Regions from separate parts of the Shinella sedimenti genome, predicted to be linked through region 2. Evidence: riboswitches for the same ligand, from Rfam matches in the RefSeq annotation. Region 2 holds a riboswitch; the other holds the start of a gene.
What was found. Region 2 has a riboswitch for cobalamin ahead of MKI86_RS12970 (ABC transporter substrate-binding protein). Riboswitches for the same ligand answer to the same signal wherever they lie in the genome.
Positions count from the first base shown of each region.

Region 1: linked by a shared signal. The riboswitch ahead of nrdH (glutaredoxin-like protein NrdH) and the one ahead of MKI86_RS12970 (ABC transporter substrate-binding protein) in region 2 are both predicted to bind cobalamin.

Region 1 covers NZ_JAKVIN010000001.1:811,805-817,042, reverse strand. Annotated here, with positions in the region: gene metE (5-methyltetrahydropteroyltriglutamate--homocysteine S-methyltransferase) at 1-1,131, shown strand, start outside; gene MKI86_RS04105 (ribbon-helix-helix domain-containing protein) at 1,230-1,472, shown strand; gene MKI86_RS04100 (acyl-CoA thioesterase) at 1,486-2,265, shown strand; cobalamin riboswitch at 2,292-2,508, shown strand; gene nrdH (glutaredoxin-like protein NrdH) at 2,758-2,979, shown strand; gene nrdI (class Ib ribonucleoside-diphosphate reductase assembly flavoprotein NrdI) at 2,988-3,386, shown strand; gene nrdE (class 1b ribonucleoside-diphosphate reductase subunit alpha) at 3,383-5,238, shown strand, end outside.
Region 2 covers NZ_JAKVIN010000005.1:140,530-145,767, reverse strand. Annotated here, with positions in the region: gene MKI86_RS12980 (ABC transporter ATP-binding protein) at 1-754, opposite strand, end outside; gene MKI86_RS12975 (FecCD family ABC transporter permease) at 751-1,791, opposite strand; gene MKI86_RS12970 (ABC transporter substrate-binding protein) at 1,788-2,804, opposite strand; cobalamin riboswitch at 2,965-3,192, opposite strand; gene MKI86_RS12965 (D-alanyl-D-alanine carboxypeptidase family protein) at 3,427-4,434, shown strand; gene MKI86_RS12960 (GntR family transcriptional regulator) at 4,442-5,104, opposite strand.

The DNA of each region.
Region 1 (5,238 bases), on a different contig from region 2:
GCCCGTGCGTCCTCGCCGAAGGTCACCGATCCGCTGGTGCAGGGCCGCATTGCCGGCATCGATGCGGCGATGACGCACCGCAAGAGCCCCTTCGAGCATCGCCGCGCGCTCCAGGCAAAGGCTCTCGACCTGCCGCTCTTCCCCACAACGACGATCGGCTCCTTCCCGCAGACCAGCGAAGTCCGCAAGGCACGCTCCGCCCACGCCAAGGGCGCGCTGAGCTACAAGGATTACGAGACCTTCCTGCAAAAGGAGACGGCAGCGGCCATCCGCTGGCAGGAAGAGATCGGGCTGGATGTGCTGGTGCACGGAGAGTTCGAAAGGAACGACATGGTGCAGTATTTCGGCGAGCAGCTTGCCGGCTTCGCGTTCACGCAGCACGCCTGGGTACAGAGCTACGGCTCGCGCTATGTCCGCCCGCCGATCATCTTCGGGGACGTCTCGCGGCCGAACCCGATGACCGTTCGCTGGTGGCAATATGCGCAGTCGCTGACCGAAAAGCCGGTGAAGGGTATGCTGACGGGCCCGGTGACGATCCTCAACTGGTCCTTCGTGCGGGACGATATCCCGCGCAGCGCCACCTGCCGGCAGATCGCGCTCGCCATCCGCGACGAAGTCGCCGATCTCGAGGCGGCCGGCGCGAAGATGATCCAGATCGACGAGGCCGCTTTGCGCGAAGGCCTGCCGCTGCGCCATCGGGACTGGCAGCATTATCTGGACTGGGCGGTCGAATCCTTCCGCCTGTGCTCGAGTGGCGTGGCGGACGAGACGCAGATCCACACCCACATGTGCTACTCGGAGTTCAACGACATCATCTCGGCCATCGCCGCCATGGATGCCGACGTGATCTCCATCGAGACCTCGCGCTCGAAGATGGAGCTGCTCGATGCCTTCAGGAACTTCCAGTATCCCAACGAGATCGGCCCCGGCGTCTATGACATTCACTCGCCGCGCGTGCCCGATATCGGTGAGATGACCGATCTCCTGTCGCTCGCCCGCCAGCGCCTGGCGGATCGCCAGCTGTGGATCAACCCCGATTGCGGCCTCAAGACCCGCAAATGGGAAGAGGTCAGGCCCGCGCTCGTCAACATGGTCGCCGCCGCCGCGCAATTGCGCCACGCCGCCCGATAGTATCATCCGGCGGCCCGGGGAAACCCGGGCCGTCCTCATGTCGTCAGGTCCGCCGGCCTGACAGGTGAAATCGTTCTCGCCGCTTGAGGAGGGCTGATATGAGCAGACGTCCCAGCCGGATTGGCCGACGCCAGGTCTCCGGACACTTCCCGCCCGATGTGCTCGACGCGATCAGCCGGCTCGCGAAAGAGCGCAACGTCACCCATCAGGTCATCCTGGCCGAAGCGTTGAACGATCTCTTCGAAAAGAACGGCCTGCAAAGGCTGGCCCGTCAAACCGCGCTGCCGCGAGGACGAGCGACTGTTCGCCGTCACGCGACCGGGCCGGACGCCGCCGATTGAAGGAATTGATCTCATGTCTGTTTTCCCGAGTTGCCTCATCGATCTCGTTTTTCCCGGTGATACGAACCACCACGGCACGCTGTTCGGCGGCGCCGGACTGGCGCTGATGGATCGCATCGCCTTCATCGCCGCGACCCGCCACGGCCGGGTGCCCTTTGTGACGGCCTCCTGCGACCGCGTCGATTTCGAGGCGCCCGCTCGCGTGGGGGAAATGGTCGAGCTTCGCGCGCGCACCCTGCGCGTTGGTCGTAAGTCGATGTCCGTCGAGGTGGAAATGACGGCGGAGGACCTTCTCTCCGGTGAGCGCCGGCTGTGCACCCGTGGTGGGTTCAATATGGTCGCGGTGCCGGAAAGCAAGGGGCCGGACTGGCGCCTGCCGCCGCTCTGTGACACCGCCGATGCGCCGCAAGCTGGGCTCATCACAAGCGACATCGTCTTTGCCGATCAGGCCAGCAGTTCAGGCCGCATGTTCGGCGGCGAGGCGCTCGCCGTCATGACCAAGGCGGCTTTCGTGGCGGCGACCCGCCATGGCCGGCGCATCACCGTGCTGGCCGCCTCCGAGCGTGTCGATTTCCGCGCGCCCGTGCCGGTCGGCGCGATCGTTGACACGGTCGCAACGATTGTTGCCGTCGGGCGCACCTCCATGACCGTTGCCGTGGAACTGTGGTCGGAAGACCTGATGAGTGGTGCCCGCAAACTCACGGCACACGGCCGTTTCGTGATGGTCGCGGTCGATGACCGCGACCGGCCGGTGCCCGTGGTCCCGCACGAAATGTTGGATAACCGATCATAGGCGTTGACGCATTTTTTACCTCGTCTACTATATCTTGTGTTCGAGGTTCCTTCGATTCGAAAGTGTCGAGGGCTAAGACGGGAACCCGGGGCGGCCATGATGGCCGCATTGTCCGGGGCTGCCCCCGCAACTGTAAGCGGTGAGCGTTCATCCGATGATGTCACTGAGGCGCTAATGCCTTGGGAAGACGGACGACCGTGTCGACCCGCGAGCCAGGAGACCTGCCTCGTGCATGAACGTCCACGGGCGGGGTGTCCGGATGGCGAGCGATGGGTTGCGAATGATCTCGCCCCGCGTCTCCCTGTGCACCCTGCTGAAAATGTCTCGGGGTGAAGTCATGTCGATCTTGTTTACAGTTTCTCCGCGCGTGTAGGCGGACGCCCCTTAACCGGTCGTCCGCGGGCGGTCGTCCATGTCTCTGCAATATATCGAACGGTCATCGGCGGATGGCCGATCGCTTCCCCATGCCTGATTGAAAAACGAGGAAAGCCCATGTCCATCATCGTCTATTCCAAGCCCGCCTGCGTCCAGTGCACCGCGACCACCCGCGCGCTCGATCGCCAGGGCATCGATTACAGCGTCGTCGATGTCTCCGAGGATGCCGATGCTTTCGCACTGGTGCAGGGTCTCGGTTATCGCCAGGTTCCCGTCGTCATCGCCGGCGAGCAGCATTGGGCCGGCTTCCGCCCGGACATGATCAGCGCGCTCGCCTGAGCCGGCCGATGGGCGGGCTCGTCTATTTTTCCAGCCGGTCGGAGAACACCCGACGCTTCGTCGAGAAACTCGGCGTCGCGGCCTTCCGCCTGCCGGTCGATGCGACGGACGAGCCGCCAAGGGCGCGGGAGCCCTTCGTGCTGGTCTCGCCGACCTATGGCGGCGGCGGGGAGAAGGGAGCGGTGCCGAAGCCGGTGATCCGCTTTCTGAACGATCCGCACAATCGAAGCCTGATCCGCGGCGTTATCGCGGCCGGGAACACCAATTTCGGCACCGGATACGCTCTCGCAGGCAACATCGTCTCCGCGAAATGCGCCGTGCCGTACCTCTACCGTTTCGAACTGCTCGGAACGGATGAGGATGTCGACAACGTCAGACAAGGGCTGGAACGATTTTGGACACGATGACGATAGACAAGCCGGCAAAGGTGCCGGAAATCACGGCGCTGGACTATCACGCGCTCAACGCCATGCTGAACCTCTACGATGAAGAGGGGAAGATCCAGCTCGACAAGGATCGGCAGGCGGCCAAGCAATATTTCCTCCAGCACGTCAACCAGAACACGGTGTTCTTCCATAACCTGCGGGAGAAGCTCGATTATCTGGTGACGGAGGGCTATTACGAGCAGGACGTGCTCGACCAGTATTCGTTCAATTTCGTGCGCGATCTCTTCGACCACGCCTATGACAAGAAGTTCCGTTTCCCGACCTTCCTGGGTGCCTTCAAGTACTACACCTCCTACACGCTGAAGACCTTCGACGGAAAACGCTACCTGGAGCGCTACGAGGACCGCGTCTGCATGGTGGCGCTGGCGCTGGCCCGCGGCAACGAGCAGCTTGCCCGCGATCTCGTCGACGAAATCATTTCCGGCCGCTTCCAGCCGGCGACGCCGACCTTCCTCAATGCCGGCAAGAAGCAGCGCGGCGAGCTCGTCTCGTGCTTCCTGCTGCGCATCGAAGACAACATGGAAAGTATCGGCCGCTCGATCAACTCGGCGCTCCAGCTTTCCAAGCGCGGTGGCGGGGTCGCGCTCTCGCTCACCAACCTTCGCGAGATGGGCGCGCCGATCAAGCAGATCGAGAACCAGTCTTCCGGCGTCATCCCGGTCATGAAGCTGCTGGAGGACTCGTTCTCCTATGCCAACCAGCTCGGTGCGCGGCAGGGGGCCGGCGCCGTCTATCTCAACGCCCATCACCCTGACATCATGCGCTTCCTCGATACCAAGCGCGAGAATGCCGACGAGAAGATCCGCATCAAGACGCTGTCGCTCGGCGTGGTCATCCCCGACATCACCTTCGAACTGGCGAAGAACAACGAGGATATGTACCTCTTCTCGCCGCATGACGTGGAGCGCGTCTACGGCGTCGCCTTTTCCGAGATTTCGGTCACCGAAAAATACCGTGAGATGGTCGAGGACAGCCGCATCAAGAAGAAGAAGATCAAAGCGCGCGACTTCTTCCAGATCATCGCCGAGATCCAGTTCGAAAGCGGCTATCCCTACATCATGTTCGAGGACACGGTGAACCGCGCCAATCCCATTGCCGGCCGCATCTCCATGAGCAATCTCTGCTCGGAAATTCTGCAGGTAAGCGAGCCGAGCGAGTTCAACGCCGACCTCTCCTATGCGAGGATGGGCAAGGACATCTCCTGCAATCTCGGCTCGCTCAACATTGCCTCTGCGATGGATTCACCGGATTTCGGCCGGACCATCGAGACGTCGATCCGCGCGCTGACGGCCGTTTCCGAGATGAGCCACATCTCGTCCGTTCCCTCCGTCGAGAAGGGCAACGACGACAGCCACGCCATCGGGCTCGGCCAGATGAACCTGCATGGCTATCTCGCCCGCGAGCGCATCTTTTACGGTTCGGAAGAAGGCGTCGATTTCACCAATATCTATTTCTACACGGTGACCTTTCACGCCATCCGCGCCTCCAACCGGCTGGCTGTCGAGAAGGGCGTGAGCTTCAAGGGCTTCGAGAACTCGAAATATGCTTCGGGCGAGTATTTCGACAAATATACCGAGCAGGAATGGCTGCCCGCGACGGAAAAGGTGCGCGGCATCTTCGAAGAGGCCGGCATCCACATCCCGACGCAGGGAGACTGGCAGGAACTGAAGTCGGCCGTCATGGAAGGCGGGCTCTACAACCAGAACCTCCAGGCCGTGCCGCCGACCGGTTCGATCTCCTATATCAACCACTCGACCTCCTCGATCCATCCGATCGTTTCAAAGATCGAGATCCGCAAGGAAGGTAAGATCGG
Region 2 (5,238 bases):
CGTACTGGATGTTGTAGCGACCATGGACGACGGAGCGCTCGATGTGCGCCCGCACGCCGAACACGCGGGCAATAAGGTCCTCGGTCAGCACATCCTGCGGGGCGCCGGCGGCCACGACCTTGCCGTTCTGCAGGACGGCGAGACTGTCGCAGAACATCGCCGCGAGATTGAGATCGTGCAGGGCGATGATCGACGTGACGCCGAGCCGGGTGACGAGCGACAGGATTTCCAGCTGGTGCTGGATGTCGAGATGATTGGTCGGCTCGTCGAGCAGAAGTTCGCTCGGCGTCTGCGCCAGTGCCCGCGCGATGTGCACCCGCTGACGCTCGCCGCCCGAAAGTGTATGCCAGAACTGGTCCGCCCTATGGGCCATGTCCACCCGTGCTAGCGCGTCCTCGACGGCGAGGTCGTCATCCACGCCCCAGGGGGACAGCAGGCCGCGATGCGGCGTTCGCCCGAGCTGGACGATGTCGCGCACCGTCAACTGGGTATCGGTCGTTGCCTGCTGTTCCACGAAGGCGACGCGACGCGCGAGGCTTGCACGCGGAATGGCGGCGATGTCCTGTTCGGCAAGGCGTATGATGCCACTGTCGACCTTGCGCAGGCGGCAGATCAGCCGGAGCAGGCTGGACTTCCCCGAACCGTTCGGCCCCAGAAGGCCGAGCACCTTGCCCTGCTCCACCGCCAGCGTGATGCCATCGACGACGATGGTTTTGCCGGCAGTATAGGCGACGTTCTCGACGGCGATACTCACACGCTTCTCCGGGCACGAAAGAGAATGATGGCAAAAGCAGGAGCGCCGAACAGCGCGGTAACGACACCGATGGGCAGGATCTGCTGCGGAATGATGATGCGCGAGACGATGTCGGCGAAAACCATGAAGATTGCCCCGCCCAGTGCTGTCGCCGGCAGGAGCCTGTGGTGCGAAGGGCCGACGATGAAGCGCGCGGCATGGGGAATGACGAGCCCGACGAAGCCGATCGATCCGACCATGCTGACGACGGCGGCGGTCATCAGCGCGGTGATGCCGAACAGCACGACCTGAACGCGCCGCACGGCGATGCCGAGTGCGGCGGCGGCATCCGTGCCGAAGGCGAAGGCGTCGAGCGCACGGGCATGGAACAGGCAGGCGAGATATCCGGCGATGGCGACCGGCACGGAGAGATAAACGTCGGGCCAGCGCACACCGCTCATCGAGCCGAGCAGCCAGAACAGCACGCCGCGCGCCTGTTCGGCATTGGCGGATGTTGTAACGATATAGGATGTGAGCGCGTTAAAGAGCTGCGAGCCGGCGACGCCGCACAGGATGATGCGTTCGCTGGAGCGGCCAGCGCCGGCGGCCAGGACGCCAACGAGCAGGAAAGCGACGATCGCGCCGATGAAGGCGCCGCCCGAAAGCGTCAGCGCGCCATAGCCGAGGCCGAGGATCATGACGCAGACTGCGCCCGTCGAGGCGCCTGCCGAGATGCCGAGCACATAGGGTTCTGCAAGCGGATTGCGCAACATCGCCTGGAGAACGACGCCGCAGAGGGCAAGTGATGCGCCGGCACTTGCGGCAACCAGCGCGCGGCTGAGCCGGTAGTCCCAGACGATGCCCTGGTGGATGCGGTTGAGTTCGAAGGATGTGCCGAAGATCCGGTTCGACACTGCCTTGGCCGTCGTGGAAACGGGAATGGCGATCTCGCCGATGGCGACGGCGAAGCTGATCATGATCGCGAGCAGGATGACTGCGGCAATGGTGAGCGCCACAAGCGCCCACCACCGATGCTGTCGGGATGCGGCAGCTCTCACTGCGACAGGCCGAAGGACTTGATGCCGGCCGCCAGCGTCTCGATGCCGTCGATCGTGCGGATCGTCGGGTTCATCGACTGCGCGTCCATCATCACGAAGTGCCTGTTCTTCACCGCGTCGAGTTCCTTGGTTACAGGGTCGTTCTCAAGAAAGTCGATCTTCGTCTGCGGGTCGTCGGCCGCATAGCGGCGGCGTTCCATCGTTGCGAGCACGATGACGGCGGGGTTTGCCTGGGAAATGGTCTCCCAGCCCACCAGCGGCCATTCCTCTTCGGTGGCGACGACGTTCTTGGCGCCGATCGTCTTGAGGATATAGGCAGGCGCGCTGTTCTTGCCGGCGATAAAGGCGTCACCGTTCACCTCTTTGCTGGAGAACCAGAACACGACGGGAAGGTTCTTGCCGGCGGCACCTTCAATCGATGCGACGGCATCCGCCTCGCGCTTCTTCAGGTCGGCGATGAGGGCGTCGCCGCGCTCCTTGATGTCGAAGATTTCAGCGAGTTCGGCGATTTCCTGATAGATCAGGTCCATCGTGAACAGTTCCTTGCGCACGCCGTCGCCGCCGTCCTCATTGATCTTGTCGACGCAGTCGGCCGGCGCGACATAGGTATTGATGCCGAGATCGGCGAATTGCTCGCGCTTGCCGACCGCGCCCTGCACGCCGACATGCCATTCGAACTCGGCCGCGACGAGATCGGGCTCCTCGCCGACAACGGCTTCAAAGCTCGGATCGTTGTCGGCAAGTCGCTTGATCTTGTCGTTGGCCTCTGCATAGGCGGGAAGAACAGGGCCGACCCATACGGCGGTGCCCGCAATCTTGTCAGCAAGCCCAAGGGAGAACAGCACTTCGGTCATGCCCTGGCCGATCGAGACGATCTTTTCGGGAGCCTTGGAGAAGGTGACCTGCTGGCCACAATTGTTGATGGTCAGCGGATACTGCGTGGCAGCGAAGCCGGTGCCGGCAAGGCCGGTCAGGCCGACTGCGAATGTAATGGTGGCAAGGATCTGGCGCATGGAAACCTCAATTCCGAAGAGGGCGAGCGCTGCGCAGGTGCAGCGGGCGACATAAGTGTCAGTTCGCGCGGAAAGCCCAATCGAGGCGGATGGATGCCGTCGAACGGCAAAGGTTCAGGTCAGACATATCTGCTCCTTTCCAGGCATCCCCGCCCGGCTGATTGGATCGTGTTCGACGGCAGGTCTCCTGGCTCACGGATATCTGTCGCTCATCTGCCTTCCCGCGATGTCTCGCAGTGGCATGGCCTTCAAGGCCCGGGGATGGTCGGCAATCCGCTTACAGTTGCGGGGGCAGCCACGGTCTTGGTCCCTTTTGGGTCGTCCGCACCGTGTTCCCTATTAATCCCTTCGGAGTCGTCCTCCGGGAACCGTCGCATTCCCCTTATGATGCGCCCCGATCCGCGTCAAGGCGCAGATGCCCGCTTGCAAAGGGCGCTGCCGCCTGTTCGTCCAAAACGACATTTATATATGCAGTGTGGACGGCTCCGCAGGGTGCGCGAGCCTGCGTCGCATCGGCGGCTTGCCCTTCAAGGTCGTGCCATGCCATTAGAATAGCTTGATTTCTGGAGACGGATACATGGTGGAAAGCACGATGGTCGGGCGACCGTGGAAATGTCTGGTATTGGCTGCGTCCCTTTTCATGGCGAGTGTCGCCAATGCCACGCCAGTTCTCGTCGTCGATCCCGACAGCCATCAGGTGCTGTATCAAGAGGATGCCGGCGTGCCATGGTATCCCGCGTCGACGACCAAGCTGATGTCGGCTTTCGTGACGTTCGAAGCACTGAAGGCGGGCGAGGTGTCGCTGACGACACCCGTAACGATGACGCGCAACGCGACCAAGCAGGCGTTCCTTGAATCAGGGCTAACCATCGGCCGCGCAATGACGCTGGAGGACGCCCTTTTCGCGATGATCACCGCATCGGCCAACGACGTGGCGGTCGCCGTCGCCGAAACGGTCGCGCCCAACGAAGCCGCCTTCGTCAAGCGCATGAATGACACCGCAGCGCGTCTGGGGATGACCGGCACGCATTTCGCCAATCCGAACGGCCTGTTTGACAAGAGCAACTATACGACCGCACGCGACCTCGCGATCCTCGGCATGGAAGTCGACCGGCAGTTTCCCGAATTTCGGCGCTTCTTCCTGGCGTCGTCGGTCACCATCGACGGCAAGGAGATCAAGTCCAACAATCTGCTGCTGACCCGCTATCCGGGCACGACGGGCATGAAGACGGGCTTCCTGTGCGCATCCGGCCGCAATATCGTCGGGCTCGCCTCGCGCAACGGCAAGCGTGTGATGGTGGTCATTCTCGGCGCGACGACGGAGCGTGAACGCAACGAACGCTCCGCGCAATACATGACGCAGGCCTTTGAGGGGCAGCTTTCCGGCGGTGCCGGACGCGTGGACGACCTGGCGAACCGAAAGGATGTCGCCCCGCAGGATATGCGCGTGCGTCTCTGCACCGATCAGAGCGCGGCCTATGAGACGAGCCGCGACGCGCTCTACCCGATGGGGCTTCCCGGCCACGAAAGCTATCTGCAGGGCGAAACGAAAGGCGAGGTCCACACTATCAGCACATGGGCGGACGATACGGCCGTGGATGTACCGATACCGGCCCGCCGGCCGTCCTAGTCCGGCATCATGAGGGCTCGGAGGCGCGTTCCAGCGTCTTCAGCATCGTCCGCTCCGCCAGGTTGAGATAGGCGTCGAGCTGCGCGGCGGCCTCTTCGCGCTTGTTCTGTTCAAGCAGCGTCACGATCTCGCCGTTCATGTCCACGAACGGCGCGTGTAGGTGCTCCGGGTCTTTCAGCAGCCCGAAGCAGAGACGCAATTCCGCTGATATGCGCTCGTAGAATTCACTGATGCGCATGCTGTCGGCGAGATCGATGATAGCGGTGTGGAACGTCATGTTGGCGCTGCCGACGCCGAGCCAGTCGCCGGCATCGCGCCGCTCGCGTCCTGCGGCGACCGCGTCGCGCATGGTGCGGATGGCCGCATGCTGGTGCCAAGCCTGGCGCAGGGCGGCACATTCCAGCAAGCGCCGCACGCGGTAAATGTCGATGACGGAGGCCATTGTCGGGACTGCGACAAAGACGCCGCGATTGGCCTCGTGGCGCACAAGCCCATCCTTGGTCAGCAGGCGAAACGCCTCACGCAACGAATTGCGCGACACGTTGAAGCGCTCGCTGAACGCAGCTTCGGACAGGCGCTGTCCGGGCGAAAGTTCGCCCGCGATCAGCAGCGCGCGGATGCGTCGCGCCAGGCGGTCGGCAAGCGGCAGGCCCTGTCCGTCGTCCGTCATAGCGTTTTGTTTCCCCATCATGTCCAACCGGTTGTCTGCTTGCAGGAATTCCCGGCACTCTAGCATATAGCCGATTCCTCAGGAATGATTGTTGAACAATATTGATATTTTTGTTCATTCATGTACTCTCGTTT